Regions from separate parts of the Shinella sp. genome, predicted to be linked through region 2. Evidence: riboswitches for the same ligand, from Rfam matches in the RefSeq annotation. Region 2 holds a riboswitch; each other region holds the start of a gene.

Region 1 (6,945 bases), on a different contig from region 2:
CCGCCGCCCTTGCCCGGCTTGGTGCGCAGGTGACGCTCGTCTCCGGGCCTGTCACACTCGCCGATCCGCCGGGTGTCACCGTCATCAAGGTGGAACGGGCGGACGAGATGCTGCAGGCGGTGCTTGGCGCGCTGCCGGCGGACATCGCGGTGATGGTTGCGGCCGTCGCCGACTGGCGCGTCGCGACGCCGAACGCAGAAAAGATCAAGAAGCAGCCGGGCGAAGGCCCGCCGCCGCTGATGCTGGCGGAAAACCCGGACATCCTGAAGACCGTCGGCCACCATGCAAAACGCCCGAAGGTCGTCGTCGGCTTTGCCGCCGAGACGCAGGATGTCGAGAAAAACGGACGGGTAAAACTTCAGAAGAAGGGTGCCGATCTTATCGTCGCCAACGACGTTTCGCCGGAAACCGGCATCATGGGCGGCACGCGCAACAGCGTGAAGCTGATCACCGCAGCCGGGGTCGAGCAATGGCCGGACCTGTCGAAGGAAGACGTCGCCGGCCGCCTTGCCGGCTGGATCGCGGAGCGGCTTATTTGACGAGGGCGAGCTTCGCGTCCATCGTGCTCGCCGGCCGGCCGGCGGGCGTGAAGATGCGCACGTCAACACCGTTTTCGCCGAGCACCACGGCACTGCCATCCGGGATTTCCACCCAGGCTTCCGTGTCGTCGTTCAGTGGTTCGGAAACGAGGCAGTAGCCGCCGGTTTCCCCCATCGGTGCTGCATAGAGCGTCGGGGCGGCGTAGTCCGTCGCATAACGCACGGCATAAAGCTGGTCGCCATCGGTGAAGGCAGCGGTGAAACGCACGAGCACGCGGCGCTCCAGATGCGCGGCAAGGCGCTCGACGAAGGCGATCGTCTCCGCCATCGCGCCGAGTGGATCGCGAGCCAGGCCGAATTGCAGCGCCAGCAGGAAGAGCAGCTCCGAATCCGTCGAGCCCGTGCGGGCATTGTAGAGGTCGTTGTCGAGCATGGTTTCGAGCGGCCGGCGCAGGTGCTCGAAATCCGCGATCTGGCCGTTGTGCATGAAGGACCAGATGCCGTTGACGAAGGGATGGCAATTGTCGCGCCGTGTGCCGCCGCCCGTTGCCGCGCGCACATGGGCGAGGAAAAGCGGCGAGCGGACCTGGCGCGCGATACTTCGGAGATTGCAGTCGGACCAGGCGGGCAGGATATCGCGGTAGCGGCCGGGCTCCGGGCGCTCGCCGTACCAGGCAATGCCGAAACCGTCGCCATTGGTGGACGTCTTGGCGCGCGTGGCGCAATGGGATTGTTCGATCAGCGAGTGAGCCGGCGAGGACACCAGTTCCTCGAGATAAAGCGGCTCTCCGCGATAGGCTGCCCAACGGCACATGACGCTATTCTCGCTTTCGAAGACCGGCACGAACCGGTGTTTGACCAGACGCATTAACCATGGCACTGCCCTGATTTTCAACGCAAATGGGTAAAAATGCGTTAACGAATGTAAACGGGCCGAAACCATGCGTGTCATTCTGATGACAATGCGGCCTGCCGGCAGTTTCCGGCGGAACAGCGTGGTCATCCTGTTGACGGTGCGACGTGAGGGCCTATCCTCTCACGACAAGGGAAGGACGCACCATGCGCATCGACGGGCAATGCCATTGCGGCGACGTGACCTATACGGCCGAGATCGACCCGGACGCCGTTTCGATCTGCCATTGCACGGACTGCCAGCGGCTGACCGGCTCGCCCTATCGCGTGACCGTCAGCGCGCCGTGCGAGGCCGTGACCCTCACCGGCAACCCGCCGAAACTCTACGTCAAGACGGCGGAAAGCGGCCGGAAGCGCCTGCAATATTTCTGCGCCCAATGCGGCTCGCCGCTTTTCGTCACCGGCACGGACGAGGATGCTGACACCTGGGGCATCCGCTGGGGCAGCATCAATCAGCGGGCCGCCCTGAGGCCGAAGCGCCAGAGCTGGTGTGCGTCCGCCATGAACTGGTTCGGCGAAACGGCGGCCCTTCCGCCCGAGCAGCGGGACTGAACCATGGCGACCGGGCACTTCCAGATTTTGCGGACGGGTATAGACGGCATCGAGGCGGTGATCGCCGAAAGCAGCCACGTCTTTGCACGCCACAGCCATGACGCCTATGGCGTCGGCATGATCGAGCGCGGCGCGCAGAAATCGGCAAGCGGGCGCGGCATGGTGGAGGCCGAAGCCGGCAACACCATCACCGTCAATCCCGGCGAGGTGCATGACGGCGCGCCGCTTGGCGACGCCCCGCGCGCCTGGCGCATGCTCTATATACAGCCGGCTGTCGTTGCCGCCGCTGCAGATGACATTTTTGAAGGCCGGCCGCGCGAGGAGTTTTATGCGCCCGTGCTGGAGGATGGCCGTATTGCGGGCCTCGCCGCCGCCGCCCTCACCGCGCTGCTGGATCGTCACACCACGTCCATCGGCCGTGACGAACACCTGTTAATGCTGCTCGCAGCCGTGTTGCGGGAACGGGCGCCGAACAGCAGCAGCGCTGCCGCATCGCGCGTCAACCGCGCCCGCGACCGCCTCGATAGCGACCCCGCCTCCGTGATCACCCTCGAAGAGCTTGCCGCAGAAAGCGGGCTCGGCCGCTTCCGTCTGGTGCGCGACTTCGCCCGCATCACCGGCCTCACGCCGCATGCCTATCTGCTCCAGCGCCGCACCGAGCTCGCCCGGCGGATGATTTCACGCGGCACCGCGCTTGCCGAGGTGGCGATTGCCGCGGGTTTTGCCGACCAGAGCCATATGACGCGCAATTTTACGCGCCGCTACGGCTACACGCCCGGCGCCTATCTCGCCGCAAGCGCCTGAACCTGCAATTTCGTTCAAGACCAATCATACCCTTCCGGTGTCCCCTGCAACCTCCTCCTATGCACGGGACCTGCCATGACCACTGAATTCCTTATTACCTCGCTCGTCGTCATCCTGCTGCCGGGCACCGGCGTGATCTACACGCTGGCGCTCGGCATCAGCGGCGGTTTTCGCGCCGGGCTGCTCGCCGCCTTCGGCTGCACGCTCGGCATCATTCCGCATATCCTCGCCAGCGTCGTCGGCCTTGCCGCGGTTCTGCATGCCAGCGCGCTTGCCTTCGAGGTGCTGCGCTATATCGGCGTCGCCTATCTTCTGTTCATCGCGTGGAGCCTGCTGAAGGATAGCAATGCGCTGGATATCGCGGACGAAAAGGCACCTGCCGAACGCGCGCTTCGCATCGTGCGAAAGGGCATCCTCACCAATATCTTCAACCCGAAACTCTCGCTGTTCTTTCTGGCATTCCTGCCGCAATTCGTGCCGGCAGACGCATCGGACGCCACGGCGCAAATGCTCTTTCTCGGCGGCATCTTCATGCTGCTCACTTTCCTGGTCTTCGCCCTCTACGGCGCGCTTGCCGCAGGGTTTCGACACCAGGTCCTTAGCCGGCCAAAGATCATGGTCTGGACGCAGCGCAGCTTTGCGGCCGCCCTTGGCCTCATGGGCCTGCGGCTCGCACTGGCAGACCGCTGACGATCAGGTCCAGAGCGCGTGGAAGTGATGAAGCGGTCCGTGGCCGGAGCCAACGGCAAGGGCATCCGAGGTGCGCACCGCGCCGGCGATGAAGCTCTTCGCGGTGGCAACGGCATCCGCAAGCGGCTTGCCCTTGCCAAGCTCCGCCGCGATCGCACTCGACAGCGAGCAACCGGTGCCGTGGGTGTTGCGCGTCAGCACGCGCACACCCTCGAACCAGCGTTGCCCGTCGGTCGTCGCAAGCACATCGGGGCTTTGCCCACCCGGCAGGTGGCCACCCTTCAAAAGCACGGCCTTCGGGCCGAGCGCCAGCAAGCGCTTCGCCTGATCTTCCATTCCCGCGCGGTCGATCGCCTCCGGCTCGCCGAGCAACGCGGCCGCCTCCGGCAGGTTGGGGGTCAGCACGGTCGCAAGCGGCAGCAGGCGCCGCGTCAGCGCCTCGACGGCCTGGCTCTCCAGCAGGGATGCCCCACCCTTCGCAACCATCACCGGATCCACCACGATCGGCAGCCCGCGACGCGACGAAAGTGCCCTGGCGACAGCCTCGGCGATTTCCGCCGAGGCGATCATGCCGATCTTCACCGCATGCACGCGAATGTCGCCAAAAATATCCGAAATCTGCGCCGCGACGAAGGCGGGAGGCACGAGGTGCACGCCGGAGACGCCCTGCGTGTTCTGTGCCGTCAAAGCGGTCAGCACCGCCATGCCATAGGTGCCGCGGGCGGCAAAGGTCTTGAGGTCGGCCTGGATGCCGGCGCCGCCCGAAGGGTCGGAGCCCGCGATCGAGAGAATGTTTGCAATCGCCTCAGTCAACGCGCCTCCTCGCGACGAAGGCAGCAGACGGGCAGCACCCAGTCGACTCCCTCCGCCGGCATGATCCGGTTCAGGTTCAAAGGGTGCTTCTCAGCCCGCCTTACGGCGGACGCCCCTGTCTCGGGGCAGGTTTTCGCAAATGCCGCAGCACCTGTCACGCCGAAAGTGACAGGTGCACCCGTTCAATCACCATGGGCCAATCACGCCTTGGCGACGTGGTATTCCTTGATGGCGACCATCTTGATCGCCGGATAGCGCTCCGACTCGTAGCGCAACGAGAAAGAATCCTGCGCCAGGAACACCGGATCGCCATCAAGGTCGCGGGCAATATCGCCGCGGCGCTGGGTGACGAATTTTTCCAGCTCGGCGGGATTGTCCGAAGAAATCCAGCGGCAGACGGAGAAGCGCGACATTTCGAAGGAGACGGGCAGGCCGTATTCTCCCTGAAGCCGCTCCTTCAAGACATCAAGCTGTAGCGCGCCAACGACGCCGACGATGGCGGGCGAACCGTCTTCCGGCGAGAAGAGCTGCACGACGCCCTCTTCCGCCATCTGCTGGAGCGCCTCCTTCAGCTTCTTCGCCTTCATCGCGTCTTCCAGCCGCACGCGGCGGAGAATTTCCGGCGCGAAGTTCGGCACGCCTTCGAAGACCAGCGCCTCGCCTTCGGTCAGCGTATCGCCGATGCGCAGCGTGCCGTGGTTGGGAATACCCACCACGTCGCCGGCATAGGCCGTGTCGGCCAGCTGGCGCTGCGAGGCAAAGAAGAACTGCGGCGCCGACAGGCCGATCTGCTTGCCCGTACGGGCAAGGCGCACCTTCATGCCGCGCTCCAGCATGCCGGAGCAGACGCGGGCAAAGGCGATGCGGTCGCGATGGTTCGGGTCCATGTTCGCCTGGATCTTGAAGACGAAGGCCGTCATCTTGTCTTCGGCCGCATGCACCTTGCGCACGTCGGCAATCTGGTCACGCGGCGGCGGCGCGATGGCGCCGAGCGCGTTGATCAGATCGCGTACGCCGAAATTGCGCAGCGCCGAGCCGAAAAAGACCGGCGTCATGTGGCCTTCGAGGAAGGCCTGCCGATCGAACGGTCGGCAGACCCCGCGGGCAAGCTCGAGTTCCTCGATGAAGGTCTCGCGCTCGTTTTCCGGCAGGTTCTTGGCAACGACCGCAGGGTCGTCGATCTTCGTCGGCTGCACCTGCTTATCGGAGCCGCGGAACGTGCCTTCGGCGAGGTGGAAGGAGCCGCAGAAGGTCTTCGAGCGGCCGACCGGCCAGGTGATCGGCGCGGTATCGAGCGCCAGCTTCTCCTCGACCTCGTCGAGGATCTCGAAGGAATCGCGGCTCTCACGGTCCATCTTGTTGACGAAAGTGATGATCGGGATGTCGCGCAAGCGACAAACCTCGAAGAGTTTTAGCGTGCGCGGTTCGATACCCTTGGCCGCGTCGATGACCATGACGGCCGCATCCACCGCCGTCAGGGTGCGGTAGGTGTCGTCGGCGAAGTCTTCGTGGCCGGGCGTATCGAGAATATTGAAGACGTTGCCGTCATACTCGAAGGTCATCACCGAGGTCACGACCGAGATGCCGCGTTCGCGCTCGATCTTCATCCAGTCCGAACGGGTCTGGATGCGATCCTTCTTCGCCTTCACTTCGCCGGCAAGCTGGATGGCGCCGCCGAACAGAAGGAGCTTTTCGGTGAGGGTGGTTTTACCAGCGTCCGGGTGCGCGATGATCGCGAAGGTGCGGCGGCGGGAGACCGCCTCGGCAAGGGTTTCGGCCATTTTCTGCAATATCCTGTGAGTTGCCGCGTCTTTACAGTCTCCGTCGGGAAGATGCAATTGACGGTGAAAGCGACGGCACGGCTTATGGGCGCCATGAACGCGCACGCCCCTTCGAAGCCCACCCTTTCCCTCGTCCGCCTGCCGCATGGCGCGGAAATCGAGCTCCCCGCCTACGAGACCGCAGGTGCTGCCGGCATGGACCTGCGCGCCGCCGTCGAGATCGAAGCGCCGCTGACGCTGGCGCCCGGAAAACGCGCGCTCGTGCCGACCGGCTTCGTCTTCGAAATCCCGCATGGCTACGAGGGCCAGATCCGCCCCCGCTCCGGCCTCGCCTTCAAGAACGGCATCACCTGCCTCAACACGCCCGGCACGGTCGACAGCGATTATCGCGGCGAGGTGAAGGTGCTGCTCGCCAATCTCGGCGAGGAGCCCTTCGTTATCGAACGTGGCATGCGCATCGCCCAGATGGTAATCGCCCCCGTGACGCAGGTTGTTGTTCGCGAGGCGGCGGAAACGAGCGAGACCACCCGTGGTGCCGGCGGCTTCGGCTCGACCGGCGTTCGCTGAGACCATGCCTGTCGACCGGCCGGGCCTTACCTTCCGCACGGACTATTTTGATGATGCGGCCGCCTGGCAGGCAGTCGCCGATCTGCTCGATGACACTTTTGGCATCGACGTGACGGGGCTCGACCGGTTCGGAGGACCGGATCCGACCTGCACGGCCTTTGCCTGGTTCGACGATGCCGGCGCCTGCGTCGCCAATATCAGCGCCTTCGCCCTGCCCCTCGTCGTCGACGGCGTTTTCCTGCACGCCGCCGGACTGCAATCCGGCGCGGTGCGGCCGAGCCATCGCG
Region 2 (6,945 bases):
CGTAATAGCCGGCCTCGGACGGGGCAGCGAAGGAAACAGCAGCGACGACGGCGACAACGGCGGAAATGATGAACTTGCGCATGGGACTCTCCTGATCTCTTTCGGGTTGCAGGATGAGTTCCTCTCATCCAGTGATCAGACTTTCCCACATTGCCGGGACTTGCGCTGTTTCGGATGGAACAGGAGGCCTTCGAGGCCGTTTCAGCCCTCCAGTTCTTCGCGAAGCATTTCCAGCTCCAGCCATTCCTCTTCCATCTTGGTCAGCTGCTCGCGCAGCTTTTCCATCTCGGCGGCAAGCTTGTTGAAGGTTGCCGGGTCCTTGGTGAAGAGTGCGGGATCGGCCATCTTCGCCTCACGGGCGGCGATCTCCTTTTCCGTCTTCGCCATCTCCTTCGGCAGGTTTTCGAGTGCGAATTTCTGCTTGTAGGAGAGTTTTACCTTGCCCTTGCTGTCGGGTGACACGGCCGCGGTTGTCTCGGCGGCCTTCGCCTTCTCGGCCTTTTCCGCCTTGCGCTTTTCCTCGATCACGCCGCGGCGCTGCGCCATCATGTCGGAATAGCCGCCGGCATATTCGATCCAGCGGCCGTCCGGGTTTTCCGGGTCGGCGGGCGCGATGGTCGAGGTGACGGTGCGGTCGAGGAAGTCGCGGTCGTGGCTGACGAGCAGCACGGTGCCGGCAAAACCCGCGACGATTTCCTGAAGCAGGTCCAGCGTCTCGATGTCGAGGTCGTTGGTCGGTTCGTCGAGGATCAGGAGGTTGGTCGGCCGCGACAGGATGCGGGCCAGCATCAACCGTGCGCGCTCGCCGCCCGACAGGTTGCGGATCGGCGTGCGGGACTGCTCGGGCTGGAACAGGAATTCCTTCATGTAGCCGGTGACGTGGCGCTGCTCGCCATTGACGATGAGCGTCTCGCCACGGCCGTCGGTCAGGTAATGGGCGAGCGTGTCGTCGAGGTTCAGGTCCTCGCGGCGCTGGTCGAGGGTCGCGATTTCGAGGTTGGTGCCGAGTTTCACCGTGCCGCTGTCCGGCTCGAGCTGGCCGGTCAGCATCTTGAGCAGGGTGGTCTTGCCGGCACCATTCGGGCCGACGAGGCCGATGCAATCGCCGCGATGCACGCGGATCGAGAAGGGCGCGACGATGGTGCGCTCGCCGTAGGCCTTGGTGATCTTGTCTGCCTCAATGACCAGCTTGCCGGACTCTTGCGCGTCGGAGGCGCTCGCCTGCACGCTGCCCTGCGGACCCTTGTGGCCGCGATAGCGCGAGCGCAGGTCATGCAACGCACCGAGGCGGCGCATGTTGCGCTTGCGCCGTGCCGTCACGCCATAGCGCAACCAGTGTTCCTCGCGCTCGATCGACTTGCCGAGCTTGTGCTGTTCCAGCTCTTCGGCCTCCAGCACCTCGTCGCGCCAGGCTTCGAAATGGCCAAAACCCCGATTGAGTCGGCGCGACTGGCCGCGATCGAGCCAGACGGTGGCGTTGGAGACCTTTTCGAGGAAACGACGGTCGTGCGAGATGACGACGAGGGCCGAGCGCGTCGATTGCAACTCGCCTTCCAGCCATTCGATGGTTGGCAGGTCGAGATGGTTGGTCGGCTCGTCGAGCAGAAGAATATCCGGTTCCGGCGCCATGACGCGGGCAAGGGCTGCCCGGCGCGCCTCGCCGCCCGAAAGCGACTTCGGGTCCTCCGTGCCGTTGAGGCCGAGATGTTCGAGCAGGTAGGTGACGCGGTAGGGATCATCGCTTGGGCCGAGGCCGGCTTCCGCATAGGCGGCCACCGTGTCGTAGCCGTCGAAATCCGGCGCCTGGTGCAGGTAGCGGATGGTGGCCGACGGATGGCGGAACACCTCGCCGGACTGCGCCTCGGCAAGGCCGGCGGCGATCTTCATCAGCGTCGACTTGCCGGAGCCGTTGCGGCCGACGAGTGAGATGCGGTCGCCGGGCTCGATCTGAAGGCTGGCGCCGGCAAGCAGCGGCGTGCCGCCGAAGCTCAGGAAGATGTCGTCGAGTTTGAGGATTGGCGGTGCCAAGGGTCAGGCTCCTGAAAGGTCATAGGGCCTTGCGATGAGGATCGCGCGGCCGGAGGCGAGCGAAAGGCGGATTGCGCCTTCCGCGACGTTGGAAATGGTGCGGGATGCACCGAAGGGCAGTGAAAAATTCTTCAGCGGATAGCGCACGTTGCCGATATCGAGGCCGGCAAGCGGCGAGAGGCCGAGAACGGAGAACAGACTGCCTTTCGGCAGGTCGATGTCGCGGCTGCCCGGCAACAACGGCCAGGCCTCTTCCTCGCCGGAGGTGAGTTTTATCGAAAACCCCTGCTCTTCCAGCGAGACGGCGTGCAGGAGGTGCATCAAGGCATGGTCGCTGCGTTCGCCGCCGAGCGCGCCGGCGAGCACGATGTTTTTTGCGCCGCGTTCGGTGGCGACCGAGACGGCGATGGCGCCGTCGGTCTCGTTCTTGGCGACGGGATAGGGCTGGCGCTCGATGTCCGGCCAGGCGGCCAGCAGTTCCGGCGGCGTGGAATCGAAATCGCCAACCCAGATTTCCGGCGTCACGCGAAGCGCTGCCGCATGCCGCATGCCGCCATCGGCGGCCACGACACGCGCGCCGGCTATATCCGCGAAGAGCCGCGGCGTCGGATGGAGCGCGCCTCCCAGGAGGACGGCAAAGGTCGGGTCTGTCGGTGCCGGCAAGGTCATGGCTGATGCCCTTAGCGCATGTTTTTGCGAAAGGGAAAGATTTTGGCGTTTTGTCCGTTCATCCGGGCGTTCCAGCAGGGATATCCACGCGGCGGATTCTGCAAAGTTAAAATGTCACTCTGCGAGACAAAGCACGACGATTAGTGCGATCGTGCGGCTGGTCAGGGGTACAAGCATGATCGGGCGCAGGTGAGGGTGCCTAAGCTTTGGCTTCTCAATTTGGAGGGGTTTGGAGCTTTATCTTTTGTAACCTTCGAACCGCATCCCTTGCTGCATTTCGATCAATGGGAAGTGGCCGAATCCACGAAGAGCTACGCGAAATTTATCCAAATCCTGCACGATCTGGCGTGGAGGGAGATTGTTGCTTCTTGGCCAACTGGCAATTTTGGGAATTTCTAACCACTCGATCGCTCGAAGTTCGACGGGACCGAACTCGTGTGTATCGATATAGGGTAGGGGGCACCACAGTGCGTTCTCTACTGGGATATGCATGACGTGAACGTCAACTACCTCGAGGAATTGGACAAGCATCTGGCTCTCCGGCTCTCGAGCTTTAGACAATCCCAAGAAGAGTTTGCGCCATTTTGTATCTGACATTAGTGCGCAAGAAAATTCTCTCCTCGCCAAGCGAGAGATGCGTTCCAGTTCCTCTCGTGTGTGAACACTCATAGTGTTTTTCTTGCGCCATTTGGTCAAGTTCGTCAACACACTCTTGTACTTAGCCGATCTACGGCACTCATGCCCACGGGTTCACTCCGGCGCATCCATTCGCGCTGGCGTTTGCCGTCTCAGTTGTCCCGTCGCTTGCGCACCATCATTCCGGGCCACCTTCAGGCAAGCCTCAACACACTGCCCTATCCAAAACAGCAAAAAACCCGGATGCAGGGACATCCGGGTTTTCGGGGAGGTCAGTGGGCGGTCGGCTTATTTGCAGACCTTGATCTTCTTGATGATGACGTTGCCGTAGTAGTCGTAGGACTTCACCTTCTTGATGAAGCAGTATGGCTTGTGGCCGTAGCTGTAGTAGCCGGCCTGCGAGGGGGCGGCGAAGGAAACCGCGGCGACGAAGGCGATGGCGGCGGAAAGGATGATCTTGCGCATGGGGTTTCTCCTGATCTCGGGGATGAGCCTCTCTCATCCGGTGATTGGACTTTCCCACATCGCTTCGCACCGCGCTGTTCCGCATGGAACAGGGTGCGACCGTGCCGTTTTACGTCACCCGGACGACGCGTGCCCGCAAAACTCTTGCGTACTGTCACAAGCGGGATTATGCCTTTTCCTGCTCTAACGGGGTGCTTGTGGGTTTCGATCCACGGGCTGAGAGGCGGTTTCGCCAACCCGAAGAACCTGATCCGGCTCGTACCGGCGGAGGGATTAGACGGCACATTCCAGCGCCCTATTCCCGTTTGTGAACAGACTAGGAGGCGCGGATGCGCAAGATTGTATTGTCCTCGATTGCGGCACTTGCCGTTTCCATCGCCTTTCCCGCCTTCGCGCAGGACAAGACGCTGACGATCTACACCTATGAAAGCTTCGTTTCCGAATGGGGCCCCGGCCCGAAGGTCAAGGAAGCCTTCGAAAAGACCTGCGGCTGCACGGTCGAATGGGTCGGCGTCGCCGACGGCGTCGAGCTGTTGACGCGCCTGAAGCTGGAAGGCGAGGGCACGAAGGCCGACGTGGTGCTCGGCCTCGACACCAACCTTATTACCGAGGCGAAGGCGACCGGGCTTTTCGAGGCGCACGGCCTGACGCCCGAGGGGCTGACGGTGCCGGGCGGTTTTTCCGACGATACGTTCCTGCCCTATGACTACGGCCATTTCGCCGTGATCTACGACACCGAAACGGTGAAAAATCCGCCGACGAGCCTGAAGGAACTGGTCGAGGGCGATCCGTCGCAGAAGATCGTCATCGAGGACCCGCGCACCTCGACGCCGGGGCTCGGCCTGCTGCTCTGGGTGAAGTCGGTCTATGGCGACAAGGCGAGCGAGGCCTGGGGCACGCTCAAGAACCGCGTCTTGACGGTGACGCCCGGCTGGTCGGAAGCGTACGGCCTGTTCACCAAGGGCGAGGCGCCGATGGTGCTGTCCTACACGACCTCGCCGGCCTACCATGTGATCGCGGAAAAGTCGGAGCGCTACAAGGCGGCCGCCTTCTCCGAAGGGCATTATGTGCAGATCGAGGTGGCCGGCCTGACGCGCACCTCCGACGACAAGGACCTGGCAAAGCAGTTCCTGACCTTCATGACCGGACCTGACTTCCAGTCGATCATCCCGGAAACCAACTGGATGATGCCGGCCGCCAAGACGAAGGAACCGCTGCCGGCCGCCTTCGACGCGCTGGTCAAGCCGGAAAAGACCTTCCTGATGGCATCGGACGAGGTGGCGGCGAACCGCAAGGCCTGGATCGACGAATGGCTGGCCGCGATGAGCGCCAAGTAACGTGATCTTCGCACGCGCTGAACGAAAGACATTGCGCGTCGCCGGGGGCCTTGCCCTCGGCGGCGTGCTTGCTTTCGTCGGCGTGGCGACGGTGATGCTGCTGGCGCATGCCGGCGGTGGCGATGCGCCGCGGTTCGACGCCTATATCTGGCGCGTGGCGCAGTTTACCCTGATGCAGGCGACACTTTCGACCGGGCTTTCCCTCCTGCTTGCCATTCCCGTCGCCCGCGCGCTGGCGCGACAGCGGGATTTTCGGGGACGGGTGTGGATCATCCGCCTCTCCGTCGTGCCGCTCGGGCTGCCCGCACTGGTGGCCGCGCTTGGCATTATCGAGGTCTGGGGGCGGCAGGGTGTGGTCAACGATCTGCTGCGGTTCGCTGGTTTGCAGAACCCGGTCAGCGTCTACGGGCTCGCCGGCATCCTGATTGCCCACGTCTTCTTCAACCTGCCGCTCGCCGCCCGCTTCCTGCTCGCGGCGCTCGACCGCATTCCGGCCGAATACTGGCTGTCGTCGGCCAATCTCGGCATGGGCGGCGGTGCCGTCTTCCGGCTGATCGAATGGCCGGTGATCCGGCGCGTCTTGCCGGGCATTGCCGGGCTCGTCTTCATGCTTTGCGCAACGAGTTTCACCATCGTCCTGACGCTCGGCGGCGGGCCGGCGGCGACGACGATCGAGGTGGCGATCTACCAGGCGCTGCGCTTCGATTTCGATCCGCAGCGCGCCGTGCTTCTGGCCTTCCTGCAGATCGCCGTGACGGCGGCGCTGCTCTGGCTGCTGTCGCTGTTTGTGCGTCCCCAGGAAGAAGGTGCGACGGCCGGCCGCGCCATCCGCCGTTTCGACGGGCGCCGGCGGCGCCTTGCCGATGGGGTCGTCATCCTCGTTTTCACGCTGTTCACCGCCGCGCCGCTCGCCGCGACCCTTGCCGCGGGGCTGGCTGCGGATTTCGGGCGGCTGGCGCTCGATCCGCTGCTGCATCGGGCGCTGCTGACCAGCCTTGCGATCTCCTTTGCTTCCGCGAGCCTCAGCCTCGCGATTGCCTTGCCGGTCGTTCTCGTGCCGCGGCTTGCGGAGGCGGGCGGTGCGGGTGCTGCGACGCGGGCGATGGGCCGCGCGCTGCCGGCGGTCGGTTCGCTCATCCTGCTCGTGCCGCCGGTCGTCGTCGCGACGGGCTGGTTTCTGGTGCTGCGGCTGTTCGGCGAGACGGGGCGGTTTGCGCCTGCCGTCATCACCGTCATCAATGCGCTGATGGCGCTGCCCTTCGTGGTGCGCGTGCTGGAGCCGGCCTATCGCACGCATCTTGCGCGCACAGCACGGCTGGCGCTCAGCCTCGGCGTCACGGGGATGCATCGCCTGCTATGGATCGACTGGCCGGCGCTCAAGAAACCGTTCCTGACAGCCTTTGCCTTTGCCATGGCGCTGTCGCTCGGCGATCTCGGGGCCGTCGCCATCTTCGGTGCCGAGGGTTTTGTCACGCTGCCCTGGCTGCTGTTCTCGCGCATGGCGAGCTATCGCACGGCGGATGCGGCGGGCATCGCGCTGATCCTCGGCCTGATATGCCTGGCTCTGACGCTGCCCTCGACGGCGGCGGAGCGTCCAACGGAAAGACCCTCCAGCGATGCCTGATACCGCCGTTCGCCTGACCGATGTCACCGTGCGCTTCGATGAGAAACGGCTGGCCTTCGATTGTGCCATTGCCGCCGGCGAAGCGGTTGCCGTGGCGGGGCCATCGGGGGCGGGGAAATCGACGCTGTTCAACGTGATCGCCGGTTTCCAGACGCCGGCGACGGGGACGGTAGCCCTTCTCAGTCA
Region 3 (6,945 bases), on a different contig from region 2:
TAAGTCTATCATATCAACTTTTCGTGATGTTGCCGCGGCACTCTTTTACAAGAACCGGACCTGGCCTGCGATCATCAAGGCCGCTGGAAGGGCAGAAGATCGCGCTCAGATCCTACAACTTCTCCATGCAGCGACCGTGAACCAGAAGCGCGCGGACGCGCTCGCCCTTGTCCGTGCGATGGTGGATTTTTCCCCTCAAACCCCTGCAAAACGCGGAGACTGGTCATTCAGGGCAACCACGCTTTGGCGGTCTGTCGCCGATCAACCGGAAAAGCAATAGAACGTGCAATTTCCCATTCCGCGTGTGTCACGCTCAAGTCACGCGCAGAGCCCGAGAGTCACGCCTATACTCGCTGTCAGGGGTACAGAGTGAGCGTTGCTCCGGGGGCACGGACATGAACATCGACACCATTGAAATGGAAGACCGCGGTACGGAACTGCTGGCGCTGGCGCGTCTCGTCGCGTTTGCGCTGGAATCGGCCAAGTCGCTGGATGCCGAAGTCGTTGAATTCTGCCTGGACAAGGCGCTGAGAGCGGTGCTGGACCAGATCGACGAACCATCCCGCATGATGCTGACATCCAGTGACATCATGCTGATGAATCGTTCGGCACTCTGCTGAACAAAAGAGATCGGCCGGTCCGCCGGCCGAAGCCAAACCGCCGCCCTCCTCCGCGGCGCTGATCGTGCGCGCGGCCCGAACCTGCGGGCCGCCGCCGATCTTCGAGATCCATAGCCTGACACGCCGTCCATCCAGCCCGCGCGCTGGAAATGGCAATCCGGTCTTTTCCCGGCAGCCGGGAACCGTTACGCAGGAGCCGCAAGACGGCCATCCCGGCGTCTGGAACGGAGAACGGCATGTTCGGTTCAACGGCCATCATCCTCAACAAGGCACTCCATGCCCTGGCACCCCTGGTGTGCGCGGTGCTAAAGACGCGTCGGTCTGCATAGGCGGTGAGCGCTCTTGCAGCCTATGGCAGCCTCTTCCTTGCAGCATTCGTCGCCGCGACAATCCTGCCCGCCCAGTCCGAGGCGGTGCTCGCCGGATTGCTGGCCACCGGCCGCCATTCGCCAGTAATCCTGGTCCTTGTCGCCGGCATCGGCAATGTGCTCGGTTCCGTCGTCAACTGGCTGTTCGGCCGCAGCGTGGAACGCTTCCGCGATGCCCGCTGGTTCCCCGTCAGTGCGAAAAACCTCGATCGCGCAGGGCAGTGGTATCGCAGATATGGCTGGTGGAGCCTGCTTCTGAGCTGGCTGCCCGTCATCGGCGATCCGTTGACGGTCGCGGCCGGCATCATGCGCGAACCGTTCCCGCGTTTCCTGCTCGTCGTCTCCATCGCCAAATTCGGCCGCTATATCGTGCTCGCCGCGCTCGTTTTGCACTGGCTCTGAATTTTTTTCGTCGGCGATGGAATGAGAGCCACGCAGCGCTCGTATATTGGGACATGAACGGAAAGACACCCGGCTTCAACGTGATCGGACAGCTTGCGGCGCTTCGGCGCTATGCGCTGTCGCTCGTCCGCAATCCGGACGACGCGGAAGACCTCGTGCATGACGCGCTGGTGAAGGCCTATGAGCGCCAGTCCACCTTCCGCACCGGCGCGAATGTGCGCAACTGGCTTATGTCGATCCTGCACAATGCCCATATCGACCGCTTGCGCCAGCGGCATTCGCAAAAGCGCCGCCACGACGCCGCTGCCGAGATGGCGGAAACATCCTCGCCGGCAAACCAGGACCATTCGGTGCGCCTCACGCAGTTGCGCAACGCCTTCTTCACCCTGCCGGAGGAGCAGCGCGAAGCCCTGCACCTCGTCGCCATCGAAGAGCTTTCCTACCAGGAAGCAGCCGATACGCTCGGCATTCCGGTCGGCACGCTGATGTCGCGGGTCGCCCGCGCCCGCCAGCGGCTGCGGGCCTTTGAACAAAACGGCGCCGCCGCGCCGGTCACGCATCTCAGAATCGTCGGAGGTACTGGCGATGACCAGCAATGACCCCATCCTCGAATCCGATCTCAACGCCTATGTCGACGACCAGCTTACCGTCGGCCGACGTATCGAGGTGGAGGCCTATCTTTCGGAACGGCCGGAAATCGCCGCCCAGACCATGAAGGATCTTCGCGTGCGCGACGAACTGCGCCTGGCGCTCGCCGACCACCGCACGGTGACCCGGCAGGCAACGCGCGAAGCCGCGCGCCTGCTTGAGCGCGCGCTGTCGCGCCGTCGCATCTTCTCGGTCTTCCGCCGCGCCGCCACCATCGCGCTTTTTGTTGCCGCCGGCTGGATCGCGCATGCGACGCTCGGGCCGTTCGGCGCAACGGAAGTCATTGCCTCCACGCCACCGCCGGCCTTTGTCGAAGAGGCCGTCAGGGCGCACAAGACGACGCTGCTGCGCGACTCCATGGCTTCGCAGCCCGAAATCGAAATTTTCGATCCGGCCGAGATTCGCTCGGCGACAGCCATCGTGCTGCCGAACCTGCCGAAAGGCTGGACCGTGGTCGATACCCAGGTCTTCCCATCCGCCTACGGCCCGAGCGTCGAACTGGTGCTTGAACCCCGCAAGGGCGAACGCCTGTCGCTTTTCGCCGTGCGCCCCGGCTCCTTTGCCGTGCAGCACGTCCTGCTCTTCCACGCCGACAATGCCCGGGCCGCCTACTGGCAGATCGGCGAGGTCGCTTATGCGCTGGTGTCGGAAAGCCGGAAGGCCGACGACCTGGCGGAAACCGCGCGGGATCTCTCGCGCACGCTTTACTGATCAACCGTTCCACCGAAGGAGACCCATGATGGAACCCGTACAACAGCGATTTGGCTACGGCGCACAGGCGCAGTCGGCCGCCCTCTTCGACGAGGGCCTGCGCAAGCACATGCTGCGCGTCTACAACTACATGGGCGCAGGCCTGGTCATCACCGGCCTCGTCGCCTTCATCGTCGGCTCGACGCCGGCGCTTTACGTGCCGATCTTCTCGTCGCCGCTGAAGTGGGTGGTGATGCTGGCGCCGCTCGCCTTCGTCTTCTTCTTCTCGTTCAAGATCCAGACCATGTCGGCCAGCACGGCACAGATGATGTTCTGGGCCTTCTGCGCCGTCATGGGCCTGTCGCTCGCCTCGGTGTTCCTCGTCTTCACCGGCACGAGCATCGCGCGCACCTTCTTCATTGCAGCCACGATGTTCGGCACGACGAGCCTCTACGGCTACGTGACGAAGCGTGACCTGTCGAAGTTCGGCTCGTTCCTGATCATGGGCCTGATCGGCGTCGTCATCGCCTCGATCGTCAACATCTTCCTCGGTTCGAGCGCCCTGCAATTCGCGATTTCCGTGATCGGCATCCTCGTGTTCGTCGGCCTCACCGCCTGGGACACCCAGAACATCAAGTCGCAATATGCCGAAAACATCGACCAGGAATCGCAGCAGAAAATGGCCGTGTTCGGTGCGCTTTCGCTCTACCTGAACTTCGTCAACATCTTCCAGTTGCTGCTGAATTTCACCGGCGAACGCGAATAGTTTTCGCACTGATTTCAAAGGAAACGGCGGGGCAAAACCCCGCCGTTTCTGTTTGTGCGCACCGCAACAAAACGTAAGAAAAAACTTACATATTTTACCGTGTTGACAAATCGCCCCGTAGCGTCTTTGCTTAAGGCATTCACCAGGGGGGTCCCGACAAGGGGCTGAGATTCTGCTAGCTTTCGCAGCGCAGTGACCCGTTGAACCTGATCCAGTTCATACTGGCGTAGGGACGGTGCAAGCGCTGTTTTGACAGGTGGTCCGACGTCCGGATTCCGTGTCGGCGTCTTTCCATCATTCCGGCTCTAGGACTGGGTCTCCAAACGAAAACTTGGAGCCTCACGATGAATATTGCCGCCCAAAAGCTTACCCCCACCGTCACCACCGGCGCCCTGCCCGCCTCGCGCAAGATCCACATCGCCGGCGAACAGCACCCGCATATCCGCGTGCCGATGCGCGAGATTTCCCTGCACCCGACCTCCGGCGAGCCGCCGGTCGTGGTCTACGATGCCTCCGGCCCCTACACCGACCTCAGCCATGTCGTCGCAATCGAAGGCGGCTTGCCGCGGCTACGCGAAACGTGGGTTTCAGCCCGCGGCGACACTGTGGGCTATGAGGGCCGCCACATCCGCCCGGAAGACAACGGTTTTGCCACCGGCGAACGCCTGACGCCGGAATTCCCCGTCCGCAACCATCCCCGCCGGGCGACGGACGGCAAGGCGGTGACCCAGCTTGCCTATGCCCGCGCCGGCATCATCACGCCGGAAATGGAATTCATCGCCATCCGCGAAAACCTCGGCCGCAAGGCGGCAAAGGAGGCGCTTGCCCGCGACGGCGAGAGTTTTGGCGCACACATTCCGGATTTCGTCACGCCGGAATTCGTTCGCCAGGAAGTCGCGAGCGGCCGCGCCGTCATCCCCGCCAATATCAACCATCCGGAAGCCGAGCCGATGATCATCGGCCGGAATTTTCTGGTGAAGATCAACGCCAATATCGGCAATTCCGCCGTCACTTCTTCCATGGCGGAGGAGGTCGAAAAGATGGTCTGGGCGATCCGCTGGGGTGCGGATACCGTCATGGATCTCTCCACCGGCCGCAACATCCACAATATCCGCGAATGGATCATCCGCAATTCGCCCGTTCCGATCGGCACGGTGCCGCTCTACCAGGCGCTGGAAAAGGTCAATGGCATTGCCGAGGACCTGACCTGGGAAGTCTACCGCGACACGTTGATCGAACAGGCCGAGCAGGGCGTCGACTATTTCACCATCCACGCCGGCGTGCGCCTTCCCTACATCCCGCTCACCGTCAATCGCGTTACCGGCATCGTCTCGCGCGGCGGCTCGATCATGGCGAAGTGGTGTCTCCATCACCATCGCGAAAGCTTCCTCTACGAGCATTTCGAGGAAATCTGTGACATCTGCCGCGCCTATGATGTCACCTTCTCGCTCGGCGATGGCCTGCGCCCCGGCTCGATTGCCGACGCAAACGATGCGGCACAGTTTGCCGAACTTGAGACGCTCGGCGAGCTGACAAAGATCGCCTGGGCGAAGGACTGCCAGGTCATGATCGAAGGCCCCGGCCATGTGCCGATGCACAAGATCAAGGAGAACATGGACAAGCAGCTGCAAGTCTGCGGCGAGGCCCCGTTCTACACGCTTGGGCCGCTGACGACCGACATCGCTCCCGGCTACGACCACATCACATCGGGCATCGGTGCGGCGATGATCGGCTGGTTCGGCACCGCCATGCTCTGCTACGTCACGCCGAAAGAACATCTCGGCCTGCCGGATCGCAACGACGTGAAGGTCGGCGTCATTACCTACAAGATCGCGGCGCATGCCGCCGATCTCGCCAAGGGCCATCCGGCGGCAAAACTACGCGACGACGCATTGTCGCGCGCCCGTTTCGAGTTCCGCTGGGAGGACCAGTTCAACCTCTCGCTCGACCCGGAAACGGCGCGCTCCTTCCACGACGAGACGTTGCCGAAGGAAGCGCACAAGGTGGCGCATTTCTGCTCCATGTGCGGCCCGAAATTCTGCTCCATGCGCATCTCGCACGATATCCGCGCCGAAGCGCAGAAGGAGGGGCTGGAGGCAATGGCCGCAAAGTTCCGCGAGGGCGGCGACCTCTACATGCCGCTCGGTCAAACGCCGGCCGGAGAATGACCATGCGCGTTCTCGTCAAGGGGGCCGGCGTTGCCGGCCTGACGGTCGCCTGGCAGCTCTATCGCCACGGCTTCGACGTCACGATTGCAGAGCGCGCCGGAAAAGTCGGCACCGGCGCCTCCGGCTTTGCCGGCGGCATGCTGGCACCGTGGTGCGAGCGGGAAAGCGCCGAGGAGCCAGTGCTGACGCTCGGACGCATGGCCGCCGACTGGTGGGAGGCCGCCCTGCCCGGCCATGTGTACCGTCGCGGCACCCTGGTCGTCGCTGGCGGCCGCGATGCCGGCGAACTCGACCGTTTTGCCGGCCGCACCAGCGGCTGGGAATGGCTGGACGATGCAGGGATCTCGGCTCTCGAGCCGGATCTCGCCGGCCGTTTCCGCAAGGCGCTGTTCTTCCGGCAGGAGGCGCATCTCGATCCTCGCAAGGCGCTTTCCGCGTTGACCGCAGGCCTTGAAGAGGCGCGCATGCGTTTCCTCTTCGGCGCAGCCGGCGAGCCAGCCCGCTACGATCGGGTGATCGACTGCACGGGTGCTGCCCGGATCGGCCGCCTTCCGAACCTTCGGGGCGTGCGCGGAGAAATGCTGTCGCTCGAAAGCGACGAGATAACCCTCTCCCGCCCCGTCCGCCTACTGCATCCACGCCATCCGATCTACATCGTGCCGCGCGACAAGGGCCGCTTTATGGTCGGCGCGACCATGATCGAAAGTGAGGATACCGGCCCCATCACCGCCCGTTCGCTGATGGAGTTGCTCAATGCCACATACGCGCTCCACCCCGCCTTCGGGGAAGCGCGGCTTGTGGAAACAGGCGCAGGCGTGCGTCCTGCCTACCCCGACAACCTGCCCCGTGTGACGGAAGACGGCGACACTCTCCACGTCAATGGCTTCTACCGGCACGGCTTTCTGCTCGCCCCTGCCATGGCGGGCGAGGTCGCACGGCGGCTTCTGGCAGAACAGAGACAACCGGAAAGGCGGGCATCATGACCTTCATCATCAATGGCGAGGAACAGCAGGTTGCGGCCGCCACACTCGCCGACCTGCTCTCCACCCTCGACTACGAGGGCGAATGGCTGGCGACGGCGGTGAACGGTGAGCTGGTGCACCACGAGGATCGCGCCGGCTTCACGCTTGGAGACCGTGACCGCATCGAAATCCTGTCACCCATGCAGGGAGGCTGATGTGTTGAAGCTTTATGATATCGAGGTTCAATCCCGCCTGCTGCTCGGCACCGCGCGTTATCCTTCCCCCGCCATTCTGGCCGAGTCGGTGCGGCGCTCCAAAACG

The links. A riboswitch is a leader RNA that binds a small molecule or an ion and turns the genes downstream of it on or off. The one in region 2 is predicted to bind thiamine pyrophosphate.
Region 1: it holds a riboswitch for thiamine pyrophosphate, as region 2 does, so the genes downstream of both, thiD (bifunctional hydroxymethylpyrimidine kinase/phosphomethylpyrimidine kinase) here and thiB (thiamine ABC transporter substrate binding subunit) in region 2, are expected to answer to the same signal.
Region 3: it holds a riboswitch for thiamine pyrophosphate, as region 2 does, so the genes downstream of both, thiC (phosphomethylpyrimidine synthase ThiC) here and thiB (thiamine ABC transporter substrate binding subunit) in region 2, are expected to answer to the same signal.

The regions. Positions count from the first base shown of each region.
Region 1 is NZ_JBQVPI010000009.1:56,755-63,699, reverse strand. Features, by position in the region: gene coaBC (bifunctional phosphopantothenoylcysteine decarboxylase/phosphopantothenate--cysteine ligase CoaBC) at 1-539, shown strand, start outside; gene ACT6VE_RS17805 (class II glutamine amidotransferase) at 532-1,353, opposite strand; gene ACT6VE_RS17800 (GFA family protein) at 1,599-2,003, shown strand; gene ACT6VE_RS17795 (AraC family transcriptional regulator) at 2,007-2,807, shown strand; gene ACT6VE_RS17790 (LysE family translocator) at 2,883-3,497, shown strand; gene thiD (bifunctional hydroxymethylpyrimidine kinase/phosphomethylpyrimidine kinase) at 3,501-4,310, opposite strand; TPP riboswitch at 4,341-4,437, opposite strand; gene ACT6VE_RS17780 (peptide chain release factor 3) at 4,511-6,091, opposite strand; gene dut (dUTP diphosphatase) at 6,185-6,658, shown strand; gene ACT6VE_RS17770 (GNAT family N-acetyltransferase) at 6,663-6,945, shown strand, end outside.
Region 2 is NZ_JBQVPI010000007.1:118,367-125,311, forward strand. Features, by position in the region: gene ACT6VE_RS15070 (hypothetical protein) at 1-82, opposite strand, end outside; gene ACT6VE_RS15075 (ABC-F family ATP-binding cassette domain-containing protein) at 202-2,028, opposite strand; gene ACT6VE_RS15080 (thiamine diphosphokinase) at 2,032-2,697, opposite strand; gene ACT6VE_RS15085 (DUF6678 family protein) at 2,935-3,366, opposite strand; gene ACT6VE_RS15090 (hypothetical protein) at 3,622-3,798, opposite strand; TPP riboswitch at 3,976-4,088, shown strand; gene thiB (thiamine ABC transporter substrate binding subunit) at 4,128-5,135, shown strand; gene thiP (thiamine/thiamine pyrophosphate ABC transporter permease) at 5,140-6,759, shown strand; gene thiQ (thiamine ABC transporter ATP-binding protein) at 6,752-6,945, shown strand, end outside.
Region 3 is NZ_JBQVPI010000006.1:47,100-54,044, reverse strand. Features, by position in the region: gene ACT6VE_RS13160 (TfuA-like protein) at 1-280, shown strand, start outside; gene ACT6VE_RS13155 (hypothetical protein) at 396-620, shown strand; gene ACT6VE_RS13150 (YqaA family protein) at 953-1,390, shown strand; gene ACT6VE_RS13145 (sigma-70 family RNA polymerase sigma factor) at 1,444-1,989, shown strand; gene ACT6VE_RS13140 (anti-sigma factor family protein) at 1,976-2,749, shown strand; gene ACT6VE_RS13135 (Bax inhibitor-1/YccA family protein) at 2,778-3,494, shown strand; TPP riboswitch at 3,629-3,745, shown strand; gene thiC (phosphomethylpyrimidine synthase ThiC) at 3,839-5,662, shown strand; gene thiO (glycine oxidase ThiO) at 5,665-6,645, shown strand; gene thiS (sulfur carrier protein ThiS) at 6,642-6,839, shown strand; gene ACT6VE_RS13115 (thiazole synthase) at 6,841-6,945, shown strand, end outside.